Regions from separate parts of the Pantoea phytobeneficialis genome, predicted to be linked through region 3. Evidence: predicted binding sites of a transcription regulator. Region 3 holds the regulator's gene; each other region holds the start of a gene.

Region 1 (7,943 bases), 1.2 Mb from region 3:
AAACGGGTATCATTAGCAGTGAACTGATACAACGTTATATTCCAGCGCCATATGAACAACATGAATACTTTATCTGTGGCCCAAACAGAATGATGGATGAGATTGAAAAAACGCTGGCAGCTTTACAGGTTCCGTTAGCGAAATATCACTCAGAACGCTATCACTTTGTATAAAGAGGCGAAAATGCGTAAATTATTTGCCGATCTTCTGGTTTTTATCACGGCAGTGATAATACTGGCATTGATAATATTCTTTGCATACAGCAGAGTCTATTTTTGATCCGGTTCCTGAAATAATAACCACTCATCGCCGGTAGAATTAACATCATGCCAAACTGAATTCAGAAAAGAGTACGTGGAATGGCATCATCGTGCTCAAGAGCGAGTCGGCGCATTTGCGCCTGAACTCTTGAGCCACGACAGGGTGAGGATATCGATTTATTCTGTCAGTTGCAGCGCAATTCCACGTTCCCGCAGATTGCGACACACTTCGTCATCCAGGCGCGCATCGGTCACGATATCGGTCAGACTCTCAATGGGTGCGGCACAGAACAGTGACCATGAACCGTATTTGCTGCTGTCGGCCAGCAGAATCCGGCGACGCGCATTCGCCAGCAAATCCATCTTCAGCCCGGCCTTCTCTTCGGTTGGCGTAGTTATGCCGCGTTCGATACTCCACGAGTTACAGCTGACAAAGGCAACATCCGGGTTGATGCTACGCAGCAGGCGGCGACCATGTTCACCGATGCATGACTGGCTGGAATCATCGATCCGCCCGCCAATGATGGTGACTTCAATCTGTTTGAATTCAGACAAAAACAGCGCGATGTGCAGGTCGGCAGTGATCACCCGCAGCGGTAAATGGGTCAGTTGACGCGCCAGCTCCAGCATGGTGGTGCCAGCATCCAGTACCACCGCATCTCCGGACTGTACAAAACCGGCAGCAAAATGAGCGATCGCCTGTTTTTCCGCCAGGTTACGCTGCATCTTTTCCAGAGTGGTTGGCTGGGCGGGGATAAAGCGATTAAGGGTAACGCCGCCGTGACTACGGCTAATCACGCCTTCTTTATCCAGCTTGATCAGATCGCGGCGAATAGTGGCCGGTGAGGCAGAAATAGCGCTCACCAGCTGTTCAACAGTAACCAGATTATGGCTTTTCAGATAGTCCATAATCTGGTCGAGGCGACTTTGTCCCTTCATATTTCCCTATGCAAGTTGCATCGCGAGTTTGATGGAGATCGCCATGCTCGCAGAGTTCGCCTTACCTGTCCAGGCGATATCAAAGGCGGTGCCGTGGTCCGCAGAAGTACGGATAAACGGCAAACCGGCTGTAATATTGACGCCATCATAAAAACCAAGCAATTTCAGCGGGATATGCCCCTGATCGTGGTACATCGCCACCACCATATCATACTGGCCTTGCTGGCATTGCAGGAACACCGTATCCGGTGGGCACGGGCCATAAACATCGATGCCTTTTTCCTTCATCGCTTTGATGGCCGGTGCCACGGTAGTGATCTCTTCATCACCAAACAAACCATTCTCACCGGCATGCGGGTTAACCCCGGCAACCGCAATACGCGGTTTGTCGAATCCGACACGGCGCAGGAAAGTATCTGCCATGCCGATCACCGTCTCAATACGCGGACGATTGAGGGTGTCGAGGAATTTACGCAGCGCGATATGCGTCGTGACGTGAATCACCTTCAGATGATCGGTGTACAGTACCATCGCGTAATCTTTGGTGTTGGTCAGTTGCGCCAGCAGTTCGGTGTGGCCGGGATAGATATGACCCGCCGAATGCAGGGCTTCTTTGTTCAGCGGCGCAGTCGCAATCGCCTGCACTTCCCCAGCCAGAGCCAGTTCGGTGGCACGTTTCACGCAGCGCCATGCCAGATCGCCCGCTTCTTTCTGCACCACACCGGGTTGCAGCGCTTCCGGGTTCGCCAGCGGCTCGTCAATCACGTTGATGATACCCGGCGCAAAATGCGCGTCTTTTACCTGGTCCAGCACGCGCAGCTCAGCCTGCGGCGTAATGTTCAATCCCATCACCCGACGCAGCGTTGCGGCACAGCCCACCACCACCGCCGGAACACCGGCCAGCTCGCCTTCCGCCAGCGCTTTAATGATGATCTCCGGGCTGATGCCCGCCGGATCGCCCATGGTCACCGCAATAATTTTATTCACTCGACATCTCCTCAATAAAACGAATGGCTTCTACCAGGGTGTTTTCGTCGCCAAAGCCACCCGCTTTGGTCATCACCGGCAGGTGTAAATCACTATTAAGCAGAACCCCGTGCGGCACACAGCCCGCCACCAGACCCTGAATTTGAAAACCGCTGGCCCCCAACGCCTGTGCCACGGCAATCGCCACATCCCCACCGGAGAGATACAGCCCGGCAGGCTGGACGTTGCGGCACACTGCTTCGGTCAGTTGGGCCAAAAACTGGCAGATACGCTCGCCCAGTTGCTGGCGGGAAACCTGTTGCTGCTGGCACAGCCTGTCAATCTCATGACGCTGTGCGGCATGTTGGGTGGTGCGCACCACGCAGTGTTCACCCATGCGCAATGCCTGCTCCATCGCCTGCTGCCAGTTGCTGGCCTGCGGCCATGCTGGCTGGGCAAACAACTGACGGATATCAATATCGATAATGCGAATCGCCCGCTGGCTATTGAGACGATCAATCTGCTGTTGGGCAATGGCGCTCATCGAACCCACCACCGCCAGCACCGGCCGCGCCTCTCGGCCTGCCAGATACTCACCCAGCGCGTCACCCAGACCAGATGCCCCGGCCAACAGCGGACGCGTTGACAGCACAGCTGCCGCCTGCATCAAAACGCGTAAATCGGCGTCCTGCTCAATATCAATCACCACCAGCCCCTGCTTCCCTGCCAGCACCTGCGCCAGCTTGCCGCTGCGTAGCGTGTCGATATTGATCACTTCACCTGGCAAATCGCTCTGCATCTGCAAGCGCATCAGCACATTGCTGCTGGTAACGGGCGTTTTCGGGTCGCTGGCAAATTCGGTGTCAGTCAGGCGCTGCTGATTGATCCACACCTCGCCCCCTCGCGTGGTGCGCCCCAGCTTTGGTACCGCAGGCACGACCAGTGCCAGCGCTTTGCCACTGGCCGCCATCGCTGCGGCAATTTCCGCACCGGGGTTGCCACGTAACGTGGAATCCATCTTCTTAAACAACCAGCCATCCCGCGCAATCGCCTGATGCTGCTGTACCGCGCGTTCAGTGCGTTGCGCGGCCTCGGTGGCACTTACTGCCCGGCTGTCGGTGCTAATCACCAGTACATCGGCGGCATTGGCATCATGCGGCGTATCGCTATTAAACAGCACATGCACGCGCGCCCCTGCCCGGGCCAGACCGCTTCCGGCATCGTTAGCGCCGGTAAAATCATCGGCAATCACCAGAACCGGCGTTTTCCAAGGTTGTGAACGCATCCTCTCTCCTGTAACGGGCAGCTTGCCGTGTTGATATTGATTATATTCAATCATGATTGATTATATGTGAGCAAGATCAAATTAATTGAAATCAATATGCCCTATAAATTCAGGCACAGTTAGTGACAGATATCGCAGACTGATGAGCAAAACCAATCAATCAGCGCGATAACATCGGGAAAAGGGTACGAAATGAATATCAACAGCACCGTGATTAGCGGCTATCAGGCACTCAATGACCTCAGCTACCTGCTGAAAGGTCGGCAGAAAGCGCTGCTGGTCACTGATAAGAATATAGAGGGCATCCCGGCAGTCCAGACGTTGATTGCCCAACTGAAGCAGCACATTGCCAGCCTCAGTGTGGTCAACAGCGTGCCGCCAGAACCCAGCCAGCATGATGTGGCGGCGATTGTTGCTGCCCTGCCGACGACCGATGTCGATCTGGTGATTGGTGTAGGCGGCGGTAGCGTACTGGACGTTGCCAAACTGCTCTCTATTCTGTGCGTGAAAGGCGCGCCTACCCTTGAGGCCCTGCTGGCCGGGGAAAAACCGCTAACCCGCACCACTTCGCTGCTGATCCCGACCACAGCAGGCACCGGTTCAGAAGCCACGCCGAACGCCATCCTGGCGATCCCGGAGAAAGAAACCAAAGTCGGCATTATTACCCCGGTGATGCTGCCGGACTATGTCGCGCTGGTGCCGGAGCTGACCACCAGCATGCCGCCACACATCGCCTCTTCTACCGGCATTGATGCACTGTGCCACCTGATTGAGTGCTTCACCGCCACGGTCGCCAACCCGGTGAGTGATAACTACGCGATGATTGGCATGAAAAAGCTGTTTGCCAGCCTGGAAACCGCCGTTGCCGAGCCGGGTAATCTTGAAGCGCGTCTGAATATGCTGTGGGCGTCATATTACGGCGGCGCATCGATTGCCCACGCCGGTACGCATCTGGTGCACGCGATGTCTTATCCGCTGGGCGGCAAATATCACATTCCGCACGGCGTGGCGAACGCCATCCTGTTGGCACCCTGTATGCGTTTCGTACGCCCGGCAGCAGTGAGTAAATTTGCTCAGGCTTATGACCTGCTGCCTGATGCCGACCAGACTCTGGATGAAGAAGCGAAATCGCACGCGCTGGTTGAGTACTTCGCCGCGCTGGTACAGCGCCTGAAACTGCCTGCCAGCCTGGAAGAGCTGGGTATCGGCCCGGATCACCTGCCCTATCTGGTGGAAGCCGCGCTCGACGTGCAACGCCTGATGAAGAATGTACCGATGAAAGTGAGCGCCGATGACGTGCGAAACGTCTACCTGACGCTGTTTCCGGCATTGAATCACTAAGGACTATCGAGGAAATCATGAGCAACAAAATTCAGGGCGTACTGACCGCCATTGTCACCACCTTCGACCGCGACGGTGCCTTTAACCCTGCCACACAACGTGAGCAGGTGAAGCGTCAACTGAGCGCCGGTAACGGTATTTTCTGCGGCGGCACCAACGGTGAATTCTTCGTGCTGAATGAGCAGGAGAAACTGGCGGTCACTGAAACCTGCGTGGATGAAGTGAACGGCAGCGCGCCCGTAGTGGCACATATTGGCGAGATCTCCACCCGTGAAACCATCCGTCTCGGTAAGCAGATTGAGAAACTGGGTGTTGATGCGGTATCGGTGATCACCCCGTACTTCGTGCCGTTGAAGCAGAATGAGTTGATTTACCACTATCAGACGGTGGCGGATGCGCTGAACGTGCCGCTGTTCCTCTACAACATCCCGGCGCGTACCGGCAATACCTTGCAACCGGAAACCGTGCGCACGCTGGCGTCACATCCCAACATCATCGGTATCAAGGACAGCGCGGGCAGCTACGAAAGCCTGAGCGGTTTCCTGCAAGCCGCCAAAGGTATCGATAATTTTGACGTGCTGAATGGCCCGGACTCGCTGATTCATCAGGGTTTTGTTGATGGCTGCTCAGCCTGCATCTCCGGCCTTGCCAACGTGGCACCGAAAGAGATCAACGCCATCTGGGCACGCTTCCACGCCGGCGATATCGAAGGTTCGCGCCTGGCACAGGAAAACGTCACCGGCTTACGCACCGACCTGTACAGCGTCGGCTTCTCACCGGCAGCGGTGAAAAAGGCGGTTTCTCTGCTCGGTTATAACGTCGGTGACAGCCGCTATGCGGTGCGTTTCACTGCCGAAGAAGAGCAGAAGATCCGTCAGATCGTGAACCAGTATTTGCAGTAATGGCCGTCAGGGCAGCGTGTGCTGCCCTTGCCTGTTCCACTTTTTACACCGGGAAGCGTTATGAAAGTCATCTGTACCTCACCATCATTCGCTAAATATGACGCAACGCCAATCACCACGTTGCAACAGCAGGGTTTTGAACTGATCACCCTGCCCGCCGATGCCCCGCTCAGCGCGCTGGAGCCGCATCTGCCCGACACCGTGGCGATGATTGTCGCCTTTACCGACGTCAATGAAGAACTATTGAGCAAAGCGCCACAGCTGAAGATTGTCTGTAAGCACGGCGTTGGCGTCGACAACATCAATCTGGAAGCCACCCGCGCACGCGGTATTTACGTGACCAACGTGCCGGATGCCAACAAGCATGCCGTGGCTGACTTCGCTTTTGCTTTGATCCTCAACAGCGCCCGTCAGGTCACCCAAGCGGCGGTGGAAACCCGTGCCGGCAACTGGCCGCGTATTTTTGCCACCGACGTTTACGGCAAAACGCTTGGCATCGTTGGGCTGGGCAACATTGGTAAGCAGGTCGCACTGCGCGCCAAAGGCTTCAACATGCGCGTGATCGCCTTCGATTTCTACCCGGATGAGAAATTCGCTGCGGAACATGGCATCGAATTCGTCAGCATGGATCAACTGACCGAAGCGAGTGACTTCATCACCCTGCATACCCCGCTGACCAATGAAACGCGCAACCTGTTTGATGCAGCTCGTATCAAACGGATGAAGAAAAGCGCGTTCCTGATCAATGTATCGCGCGGTGGCGTGGTGAATGAACAGGATCTGTTCCAGGCGTTGCAGGACAACGTGATCGCCGGAGCGGCTGCGGATGTCTTTGAGCAGGAACCTCTGGCCGGACATCCGCTGTTCACCCTGAGCAACTTTATTCCGACCTCACATATTGCGGGCTACACCGACGGGGCAATCAGCGCCATTGGCGAACGTTGCGTGACGCAAATTGTGCAGTGCATTAAACAGGGCGAACGCCCGGTTAACGTGATGAACGGGCTGGCCTGAGGGCCGCCCCCCTGAATCGAGTGATTATTATGAATACACCCTCACGCTCGACCCGTATTCGCTGGTGGATAGCTGGCCTGATGTGGCTGGCTGTCGCCATTAACTATATTGACCGTACTGTACTCTCTGCTGCTGCCCCGCATCTGATCAAAGAACTGGAAATCAATCCAGAGATGATGGGCGTAATCATGGCCGCGTTTTTCTGGTCGTACGCACTACTGCAAATTCCGGCTGGCTGGTTTGCTGACCGTTTCGGTCAGAAAAAAGGGCTGGGGATTGCCGTTGGCTGGTGGTCAATCGCCACTATGGCAATGGGCCTGGCAACGGGCTTTAAATCGCTACTGGCGCTGCGTCTGGCGCTGGGTGTCGGTGAAGCGGCGGCCTACCCGAGCAACGCCGGGATCGCAGCCCGCTGGTTCCCGGACCGCGAACGCGCCACCGTCTCTGGCTTGTTTGACAGCGCCTCCAAATTTGGTGGTGCTATCGCCATGCCGCTGATTGTATGGATGATCGCCATGTTTGACTGGCGCATCACCTTCCTCGCCATCGGTGCGGTCGGTCTGTTCTGGGTAATTGCCTGGTACTTTATCTATGCCGAGAACCCGGAAGATCATAAGTCGATCAGCCGCGATGAAGTGCACCTGATCCGTGATGGCCAGGCTAACAAGCACGGTGATAAAAGCGTGCTGCCGATGAAGTGGTACAAGCTGCTGCGCTATCGCAATATCTGGGCAATGTGCATTGGCTTCTTCACCATCAACTACACCTCCTATTTCTTTATCACCTGGCTGCCGACCTACCTGGTGAAAGATAAAGGCATGGACTTCCTGAAAATGGGGATGGTGGCAGCACTGCCGTTGATTTGCGGCATGGTGATTGAAGTGCTGGCTGGTTGGGCATCCGACCGGATGGTGCACAACAAAGTCCTGTCGCTGACCGCGACGCGTAAACTGTTCCTGACCATTGGCCTGGTGATGGCGCTGTGCATCGGTTTTGCACCCTTCACTGACTCGGTATTTATGACAGTGCTGCTGCTGTGCATCGCCAAATCGGGTACGACCGTAGCGGCTTCCCAGGTGTGGGCGTTGCCGGGTGACGTGGCACCGAAAAACAGCGTGTCAATTGTCGCCGGATTGCAGAATACCGTTTCCAATATGGGCGGGGCGGTTGGCCCGATCATTACCGGCGCTATCGTGGGTGCCACCGGCCATTTCACCTGGGCGCTGGTGTTCTCTG
Region 2 (7,943 bases), 2.0 Mb from region 3:
TGATGCTGGATATGTGCTTTGCCGGTGTATAACCCATGTACCGTACCAATCGAGATCGCCAGCATATCGACACCGGTTTCATCCACGAAACGTTTCGCATCGTCCACGGTGGTGAAGGAAGTTTCGTTCATTTCCACCGACTTACCATCTTCTGAACCGCCGATCGCCCCCAGTTCCGCTTCAACCGAAACATGCAGCGGGCGTGCCATATCAATGACTTTCCGCGTGTTGGAGATGTTCTCTTCTATCGGCAGATGTGAACCGTCATACATCACCGAACTGAAACCGGCATCCAACGCCGTTTGAATGGCATCCAGGTCGGAGCAATGGTCCAGATGCAAACAGGTCGGTACATTGCGGCTTTCCGCCAGCGAACGAATCGCATCGACCAACAATTTATGACCGAGATATTTCGCCGTACCGGTAGAGATCTGAATCATTAAAGGACTATTGGTTTTTTCCGCCGCTTTAAAATAAGCCGGTAACATCTCCAGACAGTGTAAATTAAAGGAACCGAGCGCTTTAAATTCACGTTGTTTGGCCACCTGTAACAGATCGGTAAAGTTATAAAGTTTCATGAATATTTTCCTCGTGAGGCTTAGGGGATTTTCCGTTAACAAACCAGGCGATCAGGGTAATGAAGACAATAAACAGGGCGACGAACAGCCAGTTATTCTGGAAGGCATGGCCGAGTACCAGGCCAGTGCTGATAACGTCTGAATCACTGAAGGTCACGCCGGTGAAACCGTAGCTTTCCAGCATCGGTACCAAAATGGCCGGCAGCAGCGTAATGAACAGACCGTGGACAAAGCCGCCGATCATCGCGCCGCGACGACCACCAAGCGCGTTACCAAACACCCCAGCGGTGCCTCCGGCAAAGAAGTTGGTCAGCAGGCCCGGTAAAATCATCGCCAGACCGAACATCGGGAACACCAGCATGCCAACGACCGACCCAAGGGTGGTGGCGAGGAAGCCCACGATCACCGCATTCGGTGCATAGGGGAACATCACCGGGCAGTCGAGTGCCGGTTTAGCATCCGGTACGATGCGCATCGCGATACCCCGGAAGGCAGGTACCAACTCATTCAGCAGCAGACGCACGCCGCTATACAGCACAAACACCCCGCACACGAACTGAATCGATTGCATAAAGGCGTACATCAGGTAGTTCATACCGCTGCTGTACTGAGCGATAAACGCCGGGCCTGCCGCCAGCGCCGGGATCAGGTACATCGGCACCATCACCACCGCCATCGACAGATAGGTGTCTTGCAGGAATTTGAAGTTATCCGGCAGCTTCAGGTCTTCAGTGGAGCGCGAGCCTTTGCCGACCACCTTCGCCACTGCCGCCGTCACCAGGTAGCCAATGGTGCAGAAGTGGCCGAGCGCAACATCATCCGAGTCGGTGATGCGACGAACTACCGGTTGTGCCAGTGCCGGCATCACCACCGCCATCACACCACCAAAAATGCCGCCGGTAAGGATCAGAGGTAAGCCTGTCAGCCCCGCTTTGTAGCCGATCACCGCACCGATAGTCGCCATCCACAGCAGCGCCTGTCCGGTGAGGAAGATGTATTTGAACGGTGTCAGACGGGCAATGATGATGTTGACAATAAAGATCACCAACAGTGTCAACGCCACCTCTGAACCCAGCTCGCGGTTCGCTAACCCGGCGATGGCAGCAACATCGGTGATATAACCCTGCATGCCAAAGCCGTGGGTAAAGATGGTATTCAGGAAGGTCAGCGTACCGACAATGATGTTGATACCCGCCATCATAATTAAGAAACCGAGCAGGGTTTTAAAGGTGCCTTCCACCACCTTGCCTGCGGATTTTTTTTGCAGCAGCAGACCCACCAGGGCAATAAAGGCGATCAGAATCGATGCCTGCCCTAACAGATCTTTGACCAGGAAGTTAATAACACTATTCATGGCTGGCAACCTTCATGTTGTGTTCTTTCATAAACGCCACGATCTTTTGCTCAATTTCCGCCTTATCGGTCAGCTTGTTGAGAATAATCACGCGTTTCATTTGTTCCGGACTGGCATCGGCATTTAATACGTCGGCAAATGCCTTCTGCGTTAAAATCATGTCGGATTTAAACGCATTGGCTTCAGAAATGGTGGTGTGATCGATATCTGCATCAATTTCTAACTTTTTTAATACCGCTTTGGCGCTCATTTCGATGGCGAAACTGGACCCCAGACCACATCCGCACACACATAATATTTTCAGCATGGCTATCTCCTCACAGAATATGCAGTTGTTTAGCGAGTTTGTAATGATGCCCTTCGGTGTCAACCAGGCGTTTTTTCATGCTTATTAAATCAATGGGTATCGGTTTATTGCTGCCATTAATAATGACGGCTTTATTGCGCATTCCCGACTGAATACAACGCGCCACTTCGCTGGCCATAATGGTGCCCTGATAAATTTCTTCACAGGTGGGTTCGCCATTACGCAGGCCGTAACCGATGATGGTTTTACGGATACGCACACCAATCAAAGGTTCAAGTTGTTTAATTAAGGTATCGATCGCCCCCTGGAACCCCGGCGAATATTCGCGGGTATAGGCTTCAGAGCACAGAATAATCACGCTGTTTTGCTGCGCCAGACGTGCCGTGACCCGTTCCGCCAGCTCATGCGGCGGAATCTGGCACTCGGGGATCAAGGCAAAATCCGCATTGGATTTAATCGCTGATTGCAGGGTTAATTCGCCACAATAACCACCCAGCAACTCCACCATAAATACGCGCCCCGGCAATCCACGCCCGGTGTTACGTAATTTCGCCACTTCCTTCAGCACCTGTTCACAGGCGGTGGAAAAGCCAATAGTATAATCGCTGCCGAATACATCGTTATCGATGGTCATACCAACGCCAAAGCAATTGACACCAAATTCACTCAGGATATGGAGGAATTGCAGCGACCCATCGCCTCCGGCCATAATTAATACGTCAATGCGTAGCGATTTAAGTTGTTTCGCTATGGCTTCATATTCCGGTCGAATTAATTTTCTCGTTGGCCGTCCTGATTGCATCACCGGGATCGCCGCGATGGCATAATCCACAAGATCACGCTGCGATATTTCTTGATGTTTATTTTCCAGCAACCCTGGAATGCCGCCGTTAAATAACACCATATCCGCCTGGGTTAAGCGAGAAATCTGAAAGATAAAGTTATTTATGCCGGTAACATCACCACCGCTGATCACCATGCCAATTCTCATTATCCTGCTCCTTACGCTGCGCTTCTGACAGCCATTCTTCCGGTGAAGAGGATTTGTATTTGCAATGGAGATCACATTATTGCTACGAATTTATCCGTCGAGGTCATTGACAAAGATATTTACAGACCTAATTTTGTGATGTTAATCACATGGTAAATTTTTCCAAAGAGATGGAATTATTATAAAATTCATCACGTTATATATTTTTCACACCTCTGCCTGTCTGGCCCGATTTAACAATTTATTTGTCTTTTTGCTTTGCCTCTATTTTGTGATAACCCGCGCATTTTTATTGGTACGCCGCGGTTTTTCCGCGCGAGATAAAGGGATAATGCTTCAGTGCGTTATTTTAACTTTAGTGCCGATGAATGATTGACATAGCGCCGTATCCGCCTGTCCAATAACCCGGCAGACACATGACACAGAAGAGAAAACATGACATCCCCGCAGGAAATGTTGCGTCAACTGAGTGACGTGGTAGGTGAAAAACAGCTGTTAACCCATTCTGATGATAAGGCCTGGTACACCAAAGGATTTCGCGTTGGGCGCGGTGAGGCACTGGCCGTGGTGCTCCCCCAGACATTATTACAACTGTGGCAAACCCTTCAGGTATGCGTGGCGCACGACGCCATTATTCTGATGCAGGCATCAAACACCGGCGTAACCGGCGGCTCGACGCCGGACGGCAACGATTACGATCGTGAGGTGGTGATTGTCAGCACCCGCCAGTTACAGGGCGTGCAGGTCATTGATGAGGCGCGTCAGGTGATTGCCTTCCCCGGCACCACCCTGACGGAGCTGGAACAAACATTGCAACCGCTGGGGCGTGAGCCGCACTCGGTCATTGGTTCGTCCTGTATTGGTGCGTCGGTGGTCGGCGGCATCTGCAACAACTCCGGTGGCTCGCTGATTCGCCGTGGTCCGGCGTTTACCGAAAAATCGTTATTTGCCCGCATTCATGATGATGGTCGACTGGAGATGGTCAACCATCTCGGCATTGCGCTGGGTGACACGCCGGAAGCGATGCTGGAAAATCTCACCCGTCAGCAGTACCAAACCGGTGACCAACCCGACTGGCAGGGAAAGATCTGGGCGGATGACTACGCTGACCGTCTGCGCGACGTCAGCGCCGACAGCCCCGCGCGCTTTAATGGCGATCTGCGTTATCTGCATGACAGTTCGGGTAGCGCAGGTAAAGTGGTGGTGTTTGCGGTGCGTCTTCCTACCTTCGAAGCCAGTGCTGGCAGCGACACCTTCTATATCGGCACCAACGATGAGTTGGTGCTGGTGGAACTGCGCCGCTATCTGCTGACGCGGATGAGTGAATTGCCGGTGCAGGCGGAGTATATCCACCGTAACGCCTTTGACCTCACCGTGCGTTACGCCAAACATATGTATCTGGCAATTCGCAAACTCGGCCCGCAGGCGATACCGCGCCTGATGGCCGGCAAAGCCAGGTGGGATGTGCGCGTCAGCCACCTGAAATTTTTGCCACGCAATTTTGTTGATCGGGTGCTGCAATTCTTTAATCAGATCACTCCGCGCTTTGTCGCGCCACGCATCATGGATTATCGCAGCGCGTATGAACATCATCTGATGATTAAGGTGGAGTCAGCGCAAACCGCTGAATTGCAGGGGTTACTGGCAGATTTTTTTGCCAACCACAGCGGTGATTTCTTCCACTGCGATGCACGCGAAGCAGCAGATGCCTTCCTGGTGCGCTTTGGCGTGGGCGGCTGCACCATCTCCTACTGTGATGCGCTGGGCTACAACCCGAATGAGCGTCTGGTGGCGTTCGACGTGGCGTTGCGTCGTAATGATGATGCCTGGCGTTTAACGCTGCCAGATCACCTGGCAGCGCAGGTGCAGGTCGATTCCTGCTGCGGGCATTTCTTCTGCTACGTTAATCATCAGGATTATGTGCTGAAGGCGGGCGTGGATGCGAAGGCGTTTAAAGAGGCGGTGAAAGTCGTACTGGAGCAGCGTGGGGCGAAGTATCCGGCAGAACATAACGTCGGACATCTGTATCACGCATCCTGCGATCATGTGGCGCACTGGAAACAACTCGATCCGACCAACAGTTGCAATCCGGGGATTGGCAAAACCAGTAAGAAGAAATTCTGGGCGGAGTAACTCATGCCCGTGGCGGCGCAATATCCTGCGCCGCCACGCAAAAAGATTATGATTTAATTCTGATTAATTTCAGTAAGAAAACATCAAATCGGCACAGCAACCTGAAATTATTATAAATATAAATACATAGTGATGGAAATGCACCATAGTGGACAGTCAAGTATTGGTTATTGATTCCACCTGGGGGCTAAATGAACTTAATTACAGCAAATTTCACGTCAAGCACGCCTTACACGGAAAGCCATGATTACACTAAGGAAGAAACGGAAAAAATATATCCTCTTCTCTACCAGAATATATCTGATATTGCTAACTCGCCCAACAGCGCTGTCTCCGTTGCTCATTCCGTTGATGCCACAAATCCTCCTCTGATAGCAAATAACATACTTCCCCATTGGTCTTTTACGCCCGGACGTATGTGGTTCCCGAATAACTGGCTATTGCAGAGTTCCGACGCTTCGGTGATTCAACGTACTCAAGAAAAATTAATTTTCCAGCATAATAACGGCATACGAACACAACTGGATACAACAGACGAATTAAAGATTGACATGGGTAATAAGGATTATTTCTTTTATCATCCGGAGAGAAATTCAACCCTGAATGGTGTTCAGATACAACATAACGAAATGTGTGTAATCTGCACAACCAAAGGGGCTTCAGCTATCTATTCTCCCGACAGAGTCGCCGTGTTACGGGATTTCTTTTTTAGCTATGACATGTTTCTGCTGCTGCATGGGGATCTTAGTCAGAAAACGGTGACAGAAATAGCCAACAGACTGATTCCCGGTCAGATCGATGCCAGCAACCCGCTCTATACCATGATTATGGATTTGCGTGGCATCTGGCATGAGATCGACAAGAATGCTCCGGTCTATCAAGCACCTAAATCTATCAATGAGAAATCACATCCTGGTGAACTGCTTAAAATGGAAGGGGATAATAAAATCTTTATCCGGGGTCGCGACCAACAATGGCATCAACTCAAAGTTGAGCTACCTGAGCTTGCGCCGTTTGGATTTATGGCTTAATCCATAATGGCGCGATAAATCGCGCCATTATGGACCTTAATTACTTCGCGTACGCTTCGGTCGAAATGGTGAGCGTCACATCGTCGCTCACCGCCGGAACATATTTATCCAGCTTGAAGTCAGAACGCTTGATGGTGCCGGTGGCATCAAAACCAATCGCCTGCTTCTTCACCATCGGATGCTCACCCTGCTGGTTCAGAGTGGCGTGCAGAGTAATCGGTTTGGTGATGCCTTTCAGGGTCAGATTCCCTTCTACATCAAACTTATTATCGCCCTTCGCGACCACTTTGGTGCTGTGGAACACCGCTGACGGATATTTCGCGGTGTCGAAATACTCTTTGCCGAGAAACTCTTTGGTTAGCGCCGGGACATGGCTATCGATCTGGGTGATCGGCAGCGTGACGTCAACGCGTGACTGCTCCGGGTGGTCCTTATCAAACACCAGCGTACCTTTGCTGTTCGGGATGTCGGCGGTGGGATGGGAGAAACCGAAGTGGGTCCAGGTGACAATCACCGAGGTGTGTTCCGGGTTGAGATCGTAGTGCATGGCAGCCGCCTGTGACAGCGGAGCGTACAGGGTAGCGGCGGCCAGCAACGGCAGTGCGAAGCGAGTAACGTTTTTCACGGGTGTTCCTTTTTGCTCAGAATATGCCTTGAGTGTCGGGCATTATGCCGCGCAGGAACAGTGAAGAGTTTTGGCTGAATTTTTCAAAAAAATTCAGCAATATCAATACGAAACAGTTACTTTTAGGGACAATTCAGCGTCTGACTTAACGCCACCAGAACTCGCCAGTGACGACGACCGCGCAGCAAACGCTGATGGAGTTGTTGCAACTGTGTCAGGCAAAGAGCATCAATGGCGTCGGACGATAATTCCGCCAGTCCCTGTTGCTGCCGCAATGCCCTTAACGCCGCCGTCGCGTTATCCACGCTGGAAAGCGGGTTGCGCAATGTTGGCTGCAAGGCCGCGAGATCGACCTCAGCAACATCGAGGGCACGCAGGAAGCGTTTGCAATGACCGAGAAGCGTAGGCCAGGGGATATCAGGTGATTGCAACGCCAGCAGGATGCCATCCACATCCGCCACCCGCTGGTAGCGCGCCGACACCACATAACCAATTTGCTGTTCGACCCGCAGGCGCTGGAAAAAGCGTGGTTCATAAATCAGCGCCAGCATGCGCAACGCGGCCAGCGAGGCATCATCGGCGGCGATCAATGGCATAAACAGCAGCAGCGCCTGGTCACGACCTGAGCACGGAATGGCGGTCACGCCTGCGGTTAATGATGGCTCAGCCGCCGCTGCGGCCAACGGCAGGTCACTCAGCACCCGCGCGATGTCCTCAGCCAACGCCATGTCGCTACCACTCCAGGCCGCCTGCCAGCCTGGTGCCGCTGATGTTGTCAGCAATTGGTGCGGCAACGCTGCTAACAGCTGACGAATCACGATGCCATCAGCAGCATTCACCGGTTGAGGTTCAACCCCAATATGCAGCGCCTGCACCGTTTGTTGCACCGCAGCCAACGCCGCGTCCCGCTCTTTCGGCAGATGC
Region 3 (7,943 bases):
GGAACACCGCTTCCTCAATGTCATGCGTAATCAGCAGGATCTGCTTGCCGGTATCGCGCCACAGCGTCAGTAACAGGGTTTGCATCTGTTCACGGGTAAAGGCATCAAGCGCGCCGAAGGGTTCATCTAACAGCAGCAGCTGAGGGTCAGCCGCCAGCGCACGCGCAATCCCCACGCGCTGACGTTGACCCCCAGAGAGCTGCCAGATAAAACGCTTTTCCGCTCCCTCCAGCCCGACTTTGCGAATCAGACGACGCGCGATGCTATAACGCTCCGCTTTTGCCATCCCCGCCAGTTGCAGACCAAAGGCCACGTTGTCGATCACATTGCGCCACGGCAGCAGCCCTTCGTTCTGAAACACCACGCCACGTTCAGCGCCCGGCCCGTTAACCGATTTGCCATCCAGCGTGATGCTGCCTGACTCCAGCGGCAGGAATCCGGCGATTAAATTCAGCAGTGTGGTTTTGCCACAGCCTGACGGTCCCAGCACCACCAGCAGTTCACGCTGATCCAGTTGCAGATTGATATCCTGCAACGCAGGTTGTCCGGCGTAACGCGCATTAAGATGGGTGATGCTGAGCATAGGACCTCCGGTTATTTCACTAAGGGGGCAACGAAGCGGGTAGTCACGAAGCTGCTGTAATCACTGGCGGCGTCCGGCACCTTGCCCTGCTCTTTCAGGAAGTGCGCGGTATCGACAATCGCCTTGTTCACCGGATTGCCGAGCTGCTCCAGTTGCTGCTGCGCGGTCAGATAGGTGTTGCCTTCCACCAGTCCCGGCACCTGCGCTTCCGGCACGCCGCTCAGACGTGACAGCTTGCTGAGGTTATCCGGCTGCTTCAGCCACTGTTGTGGGTTGTCGATGTAGGCTCTCTGCGCGTCCAGGGCGCTGCGGGCAAAGGCGGTGACAATTTCTGGATGCTGCTGGGCAAAGTCTTTACGCACCACCCAGACATCCAGCGTCGGCGCGCCCCATTTGCCCACCTGCGAGGAATCGGTCAGCACCTTGCCATCCTTCTCCAGTTCGTTAACTGCCGGTGCCCAGACGTAGGCACCATCAATATCGCCACGCTGCCAGGCGGCAATGATCGCGGGGGGTTGCAGGTTCACCAGTTGGACGTACGTGGGTTTGATACCCCAATGTTTCAGCGCCGCCAGCAGGCTGTAATGGGTGGTGGAGATAAAGGGGACGGCAATCCGTTTACCGATGAGATCTTTGGGATTGTTGATGGATTTCTTCACCACCAACGCTTCGGAATTTCCGAGCTGCGAAGCCAACAGGAAGGCCTCGATCGGCAGTTGCTGAGTGGCCGCTACCGCCAGCGGGCTGGAGCCGATGTTGCCAATCTGGACATCGCCAGACGCCAGCGCACGCAACACGCTGGCTCCGCTATCAAACTTACGCCAGTCAACGGTCGCGCCGCTCTGTTTGGCGAAGGTGTTGTCGGCCTGCGCCACTTTGGCCGGTTCCGCCGAAGTCTGGTACGCCACCGTGACGTTAACCGCCTCGACCTGGAAGGTCAGCAACGCCAGCGCTGCTGCCAATGTGGTTATGGTTTTCTTCACTGCCATCATCGTACACCCCAATATTTTTATGTTGGGTGCAGTGTCGCCAGCAGTAATGGTTTCATAAAGGAATTAAAAATTATCCCTAATGAAAATCGGTTCTTAGGCAATCATCGGGCAAGACTATGCAGAATACGCAAATACAAAAAAGGCGCGTCAGACGCGCCTCGGATTGACTTAGTGCCAAATCAACAGCACACAGGCGGCGGTCAGGATTCCCATCGCCAGGTTAAAGATTTTCCACGCACGCGGGCTTCGCAGCAAACGACCAATCAGTGAGCCGAAGCCCATCCAGATCACCCCGGAAACCACATTCACCAACGCCATACCGACGCTAATTGCTACCACCGAGTGCAGGTAAGCGGCCCCCGCCAGGCTAAAGCTGGCTACGGCCCCCAACGCCATCAGCCACGCCTTTGGATTAATCAGTTGCAGTAACCCGCCCTGCCAGAACGGCGTTGGAACCGGCGGGGCCGAATCCGTATCCAGTTGCTCATACTCCGCCGTGGCGATTTTCCATGCCAGCCACAGCAGATAAAGGCTACCGGCGATTTTCAGAACCAGATGTAAGGCAGGATAGAGTAGGATAAGGCCACCCACGCCAAAGGCCACCATCAGCAGCATCGCCTGCATACCGATCATGATGCCGATTAACAACGGGAAAGAACGCAGAAAGCCAAAGTTGGCAGCGGAGGCGGTAAGTAACATATTATTAGGCCCTGGCGTGATCGCAGCGACCCAGAGAAAGCCCAGCATTGACAAAAACAGACTCAGTTCCATGTTGATTCGGGTGCTCCTCACCCAGGAAAGCCAAAAAACCCATCGAAACTATCAGCGAGATATGCATCAGACAAGCGTTTACCACAGTAATTTTGACTCCCCGCCCGAAGAGGACTTCATTCCTCTCAGCGGTTTTCGCAATCCGCATCTGCAAACTCTGCTGCCGCGTCTGCTCAGGCGGCGCGTGACTCTGCGCCCACACTGGCAACGCCTCGATTTACCGGACGGCGATTTTGTCGATCTTGCGTGGAGTGAAGACCCTATTCAGGCCGCGCACAAACCACGCATGGTGCTGTTTCATGGTTTAGAGGGCAGCTTTCACAGCCCCTATGCGCATGGGTTGATGCAGGCATGTCAGGCACGCGGTTGGCTGGCAGTGGTGATGCATTTTCGCGGGTGTAGCGGTGAACCGAACCGCCTGCACCGGATTTACCATTCCGGCGAAACCGAAGATGCCAGCTACTTTCTGCGCTGGTTAAAGCGGGAATGGGGCGATGTCCCCACCACCGCCGTCGGCGTGTCGCTGGGCGGTAATATGCTGGCATGTCTGACCGGGTTGGAGGGACATGATGCGCCGCTGGATGCCGCAGTCGCCATCTCTGCGCCCCTGCTGCTGGAACCCTGTAGCCAGAAGCTGGAGAACGGTTTCTCACGTTTTTATCAGCACTACCTGCTGACGCAGCTGAAAAAGAACGCTAAACGTAAGTTGAAAGCCTGGCCTGGCACCCTGCCGGTCGATTTACGCGAACTGCGCGCCCTGCGCCGCCTGCGCGACTTTGACGATGCCGTCACCTCCAGAGCACACGGTTTTGTCGACGCAGGCGATTATTATCATCGTGCCAGCGCGATGCCGCTGCTGACCGGGGTACGCAAACCGCTGCTGATCATCCATGCTAAGGACGATCCCTTTATGACCGACGCAGTAATACCGAAGCCGGAGCAACTGTCGTCCTCGATTCAATATCAGCTGACGCAGCAAGGCGGCCATGTCGGCTTTGTTGGCGGTACGCTGCTACGACCGCAAATGTGGCTGGAACAACGCGTGCCGCAGTGGCTATCAACTTACCTGGATGTATGATCGTGATTATTCCGTGGCAACAACTTGAAGCTGAAACGCTGGAAAACCTGATCGAAGCCTTTGTATTACGCGAAGGCACCGACTACGGTGAACAGGAGCGCAGTCTGGCGCAAAAAGTCGCTGATGTGCGTCGCCAGCTGGAACGCGGTGACGCAGTACTGGTGTGGTCAGAACTGCACGAAACCGTCAATATCATGGCACGCGGTGAATTTCGCGGCTAATGCACATCCCGGCTTTTCGTGCTAACAATGCTCATCGCCGGACTTCACAGGGAGCTTTGTTATGTCAGCCAGGCATCCGATCATTGCCGTTACCGGTTCCAGCGGCGCCGGAACCACCACCACCAGCCTTGCCTTCCGCAAAATATTCCAGCAGTTGAACCTGCATGCGGCGGAGGTCGAAGGTGACAGTTTTCATCGCTACACGCGCCCTGAGATGGACATGGCGATCCGCAAAGCGCGCGACCTTGGCCGTCATATCAGCTATTTCGGCCCGGAGGCCAACGATTTTGGCCTGCTGGAGCAAACCTTTAAGCAATACGGTAAAACCGGTCTTGGTCAGTCGCGCAAATATCTGCATACCTATGACGAGGCCGTGCCGTGGAATCAGGTGCCGGGTACCTTCACCCCGTGGCAGCCGCTGCCGGAAAACACCGATGTGTTGTTTTATGAAGGCTTGCACGGCGGGGTGGTGACGCAGCAGCACAACGTGGCTGAACACGTCGACTTATTGGTAGGTGTGGTACCGATCGTCAACCTTGAGTGGATTCAAAAGCTGATTCGCGACACCAGCGAGCGCGGCCATTCACGCGAAGCGGTGATGGATTCGGTGGTGCGTTCGATGGAAGATTACATCAACTTCATCACCCCGCAGTTCTCACGCACCCATATCAACTTCCAGCGCGTACCCACCGTCGATACGTCTAACCCGTTTGCTGCGCGTGAAATTCCATCACTTGATGAAAGCTTTGTGGTGATCCATTTCCGTGGTCTGGAAGGTATTGCCTTCCCCTATCTGCTGGCGATGATTCAGGATTCCTTTATCTCGCATATGAACACCCTGGTGGTGCCCGGCGGCAAAATGGGTCTGGCGATGGAGCTGATTATGACGCCGCTGGTGCAGCGACTGATTGAAGGCAAACGCATCGAATAATCAAACATAACCGTAACGGCGCGATTTATCGCGCCGTTACGACCGGGCTAGAGTTCAATAACCTCGTAGCTGTGGGTGATTTCTACCCCTTTGCCCAGCATAATCGCTACCGAGCAATATTTTTCAGCCGACAGATCAACCGCCCGCGCCACTGCTTTATCGCCCAGCGCTTTGCCGGTAACAATAAAATGCAGGTTGATATGTGTGAAAATGCGTGGCGCTTCTTCACGACGTTCCGAGGTCAGTTTGACCTCACAATCCTTCACATCATTGCGCCCTTTTTGCAGGATCGACACGACGTCAATCGCGCTGCAACCGCCTGCCGCCATCAGCACCATCTCCATCGGGCTCGGTGCTTTGTCGCCCGAATTGCCATCCATTAATATCTGGTGACCTGATGAGGATTCTCCGAGAAAGGTAAGCCCTTCCACCCATTTAACCCGTGCCTGCATTATTCTTTCTCCTGAATAGGCTGATTTGCCGCCAGAGTACGCTTTCACCTGAGAAACAGCAATCCAGACTAATCGCCCTTTTGCTGAAGCGAGACAACAGAAGACAGCTAGCAAAAGCTGTGCTACAAACAGAGCTGAAAATATTTTCGTCGCAATAGACGAAGGCGGGAAGAATCAGAAGCCTGGCTTAAGAGTCCACCCGAATAATTTTCCTTAACAGGAAGCGCTCTACGATTTCACCGCCTGACAGGGAAAACTGCCCCCTGTGTTTTGGGCACGATTACAACAGAGGATAATAGCGAATGGTTCTCGGCAAACCGCAAACAGACCCTACACTCGAATGGTTCCTGTCCCATTGCCATATTCACAAATATCCATCCAAAAGCACCCTGATTCATCAGGGTGAGAAAGCGGAAACGCTCTACTACATCGTGAAAGGTGCCGTTGCGGTGCTGATCAAGGATGAAGAAGGCAAAGAGATGATTCTCTCCTACCTCAATCAGGGGGATTTCATCGGCGAGCTTGGCCTGTTTGAAGAAGGTCAGGAACGTAGTGCCTGGGTACGAGCCAAAACTGCCTGCGAAGTGGCTGAAATTTCCTACAAAAAATTCCGTCAGCTGATTCAGGTAAACCCGGATATTTTAATGCGTCTTTCGGCGCAGATGGCGCGTCGCCTACAGGTGACATCAGAAAAAGTGGGCAACCTTGCCTTCCTTGATGTGACCGGTCGCATTGCGCAGACGCTGCTCAATCTGGCCAAACAGCCCGATGCCATGACCCACCCGGACGGGATGCAGATCAAAATCACCCGTCAGGAAATTGGTCAGATCGTCGGATGCTCACGCGAGACAGTTGGCCGTATTCTGAAAATGCTGGAAGATCAAAACCTGATCTCCGCACATGGTAAAACCATCGTCGTTTACGGCACCCGCTAATTTCTTCTCACCCACGGCGTGATGGCAGCATCACGCCGTTTTTGTCTGCGATGAGCTGATGTGGCGTCGAATCATCTATCATCCCGAAGTGAACTATGCCCTGCGGCAAACGCTGGTGCTGTGCCTGCCCGTGGCCCTCGGCTGGCTGTTTGGCGACCTGCAAAAAGGCTTGCTGTTCTCCTTAGTGCCCGCCTGTTGCAACATCGCCGGTCTTGATACGCCCCATAAACGCTTTTTTAAACGCCTGATTATTGGCGGTTCCCTGTTTGCGACCGGCAGCTTTCTGATCCAGTGGCTGACGGATTATCACGTCCCCCTGCCGCTGATTCTGCTGGTGCTGCCACTATTAGTGGGCGTGACGGGTGAGATCAGCCCGTTGCATGGCCGCTTGTTACCCGCCACGCTGATTGCCTCCATCTTTACCCTGAGCCTGGTGGGACGTATGCCGATCTGGGTGCCTCCGCTGCTCTATATCGGCGGGACCTTGTGGTATGGGTTGTTCAACTGGTTCTGGTTTTGGCTGTGGAAAGAGCAGCCGATGCGCGAGTCGCTGAGCCTGCTGTACCGTGAGCTGGCGGATTATTGCGATGCCAAATATACCCTGTTGACGCAGCTGACCGACCCGGAGAAAGCGCTGCCGCCGTTGCTGGCACGCCAGCAAAAAGCGGTAGATCTGATCACCACCTGCTACCAGCAAATGCATATGCTGTCGGCCAGCCGCGATAACAGCCATAAACGCCTGACGCGTGCCTTTCAGGTGGCACTCGATTTGCAGGAACATATCTCCGTCAGCCTGCATCAGCCGGAAGAAGTGCAAAAGCTGGTGGAGCAGAGCCATGCTGAAGCGGTGATTCGCTGGAATGCCAAGACCATCTCCGCCCGTCTGCGCTTGCTGGCCGATGCCATTTTGTATCACCAGCTGCCGGAACGGTTTCAAATGGATAAGCAGCTGGGTGCGCTGGAAAAAATTGCCCGCCAGCACCCGGACAATCCGGTGGGGAATTTCTGCCTGTATCACTTCAGCCGCATTGCGCGCGTGCTGCGCACCCAGAAACCGCTGTATACCCGTGATCTGATGGCCGATCGCCAACGGCGTCTGCCGTTTTTTCCGGCGCTGCGCAGCTATCTGTCGCTGAAATCCCCCGCCTTACGCACCGCTGCACGTTTTGCCGTGATGCTGATGTTTGGTAGCGCGCTGGCGCTGTTCTTCAACATCCCCAAACCTTACTGGATTCTGATGACCACCATGTTCGTCAGCCAGAATGGCTACAGCGCCACTCGGGTAAGAATTCAACACCGAGCGCTCGGCACCTTTGCCGGGCTGTTGATTGCTGCCGCCTCGTTACGCTTTGACGTACCGGAATCCATCACCCTGTTGTTTATGCTGGCGATCACCCTCGCCAGCTATCTGGTGACACGTAAATATTACGGCTGGTCAATGATTGGCTTTACGGTGACGGCGGTGTATTCGCTCCAGTTGCTGTCACTGAATGGCGCGCAGTTCCTGCTGCCACGCATGATGGATACGCTAATGGGATGTCTGATTGCCTTTGGCGGCATGATTTGGCTGTGGCCGCAGTGGCAGAGCGGCTTACTGCGTAAGAATGCGCACGATGCGCTGGAAGCCGACCAGGAAGCGATGCAATTATTGCTCGGACCGGAGCAGTCACCGGAGAAACTGGCGTATCAGCGCATCAAGGTCAACCAGGCGCATAACGCCATGTTTAACTCGCTGAATCAGGCGATGACCGAGCCGGGCTTCAATTCGCAGTACCTGAAAGATATGCGGCTCTGGGTGACGCACAGTCAGTTTATTGTCGAACACATCAACGCCATGACTATCCTGGCACGCGAACATACCATGCTGACGCCTAAGTTGGCGGAAAGGTATCTGCAATCCTGTGAGATCGCGCTGCAACGCTGTCAGCAGCGGCTGGAGCATGATGGCCCCGGTAACGACAGCAATATTCTGGAAGCACC

What was found. Region 3 encodes CRP, which controls carbon source genes, mostly activating them, when cyclic AMP is high. Its sites were predicted from a motif close to ATGTGANNNNNNTCACAT; they were not measured.
Region 1: the regulator CRP is predicted to act here: its motif matches at 3,515-3,532, upstream of CTZ24_RS03660 (iron-containing alcohol dehydrogenase).
Region 2: the regulator CRP is predicted to act here: its motif matches at 3,364-3,381, upstream of CTZ24_RS09465 (6-phosphofructokinase).

What each region holds. Positions count from the first base shown of each region.
Region 1 is NZ_CP024636.1:827,353-835,295, reverse strand. Features, by position in the region: gene CTZ24_RS03680 (ferredoxin reductase family protein) at 1-173, shown strand, start outside; gene CTZ24_RS03675 (DeoR/GlpR family DNA-binding transcription regulator) at 438-1,199, opposite strand; gene CTZ24_RS03670 (D-threonate 4-phosphate dehydrogenase) at 1,206-2,186, opposite strand; gene dtnK (D-threonate kinase) at 2,179-3,450, opposite strand; gene CTZ24_RS03660 (iron-containing alcohol dehydrogenase) at 3,643-4,791, shown strand; gene CTZ24_RS03655 (dihydrodipicolinate synthase family protein) at 4,809-5,693, shown strand; gene CTZ24_RS03650 (phosphoglycerate dehydrogenase) at 5,754-6,707, shown strand; gene CTZ24_RS03645 (MFS transporter) at 6,737-7,943, shown strand, end outside.
Region 2 is NZ_CP024636.1:2,025,780-2,033,722, reverse strand. Features, by position in the region: gene CTZ24_RS09480 (class II fructose-bisphosphate aldolase) at 1-578, opposite strand, end outside; gene CTZ24_RS09475 (PTS sugar transporter subunit IIC) at 565-1,932, opposite strand; gene CTZ24_RS09470 (PTS sugar transporter subunit IIB) at 1,925-2,239, opposite strand; gene CTZ24_RS09465 (6-phosphofructokinase) at 2,250-3,230, opposite strand; gene dld (D-lactate dehydrogenase) at 3,666-5,363, shown strand; gene CTZ24_RS09455 (hypothetical protein) at 5,555-6,394, shown strand; gene CTZ24_RS09450 (YceI family protein) at 6,435-7,019, opposite strand; gene pqqF (pyrroloquinoline quinone biosynthesis protein PqqF) at 7,142-7,943, opposite strand, start outside.
Region 3 is NZ_CP024636.1:3,982,692-3,990,634, forward strand. Features, by position in the region: gene tauB (taurine ABC transporter ATP-binding subunit) at 1-583, opposite strand, end outside; gene tauA (taurine ABC transporter substrate-binding protein) at 595-1,575, opposite strand; gene CTZ24_RS18580 (LysE family translocator) at 1,744-2,346, opposite strand; gene CTZ24_RS18585 (hydrolase) at 2,408-3,424, shown strand; gene CTZ24_RS18590 (YheU family protein) at 3,427-3,645, shown strand; gene CTZ24_RS18595 (phosphoribulokinase) at 3,707-4,576, shown strand; gene CTZ24_RS18600 (OsmC family protein) at 4,624-5,028, opposite strand; gene crp (cAMP-activated global transcriptional regulator CRP) at 5,331-5,963, shown strand; gene CTZ24_RS18610 (YccS/YhfK family putative transporter) at 6,022-7,943, shown strand, end outside.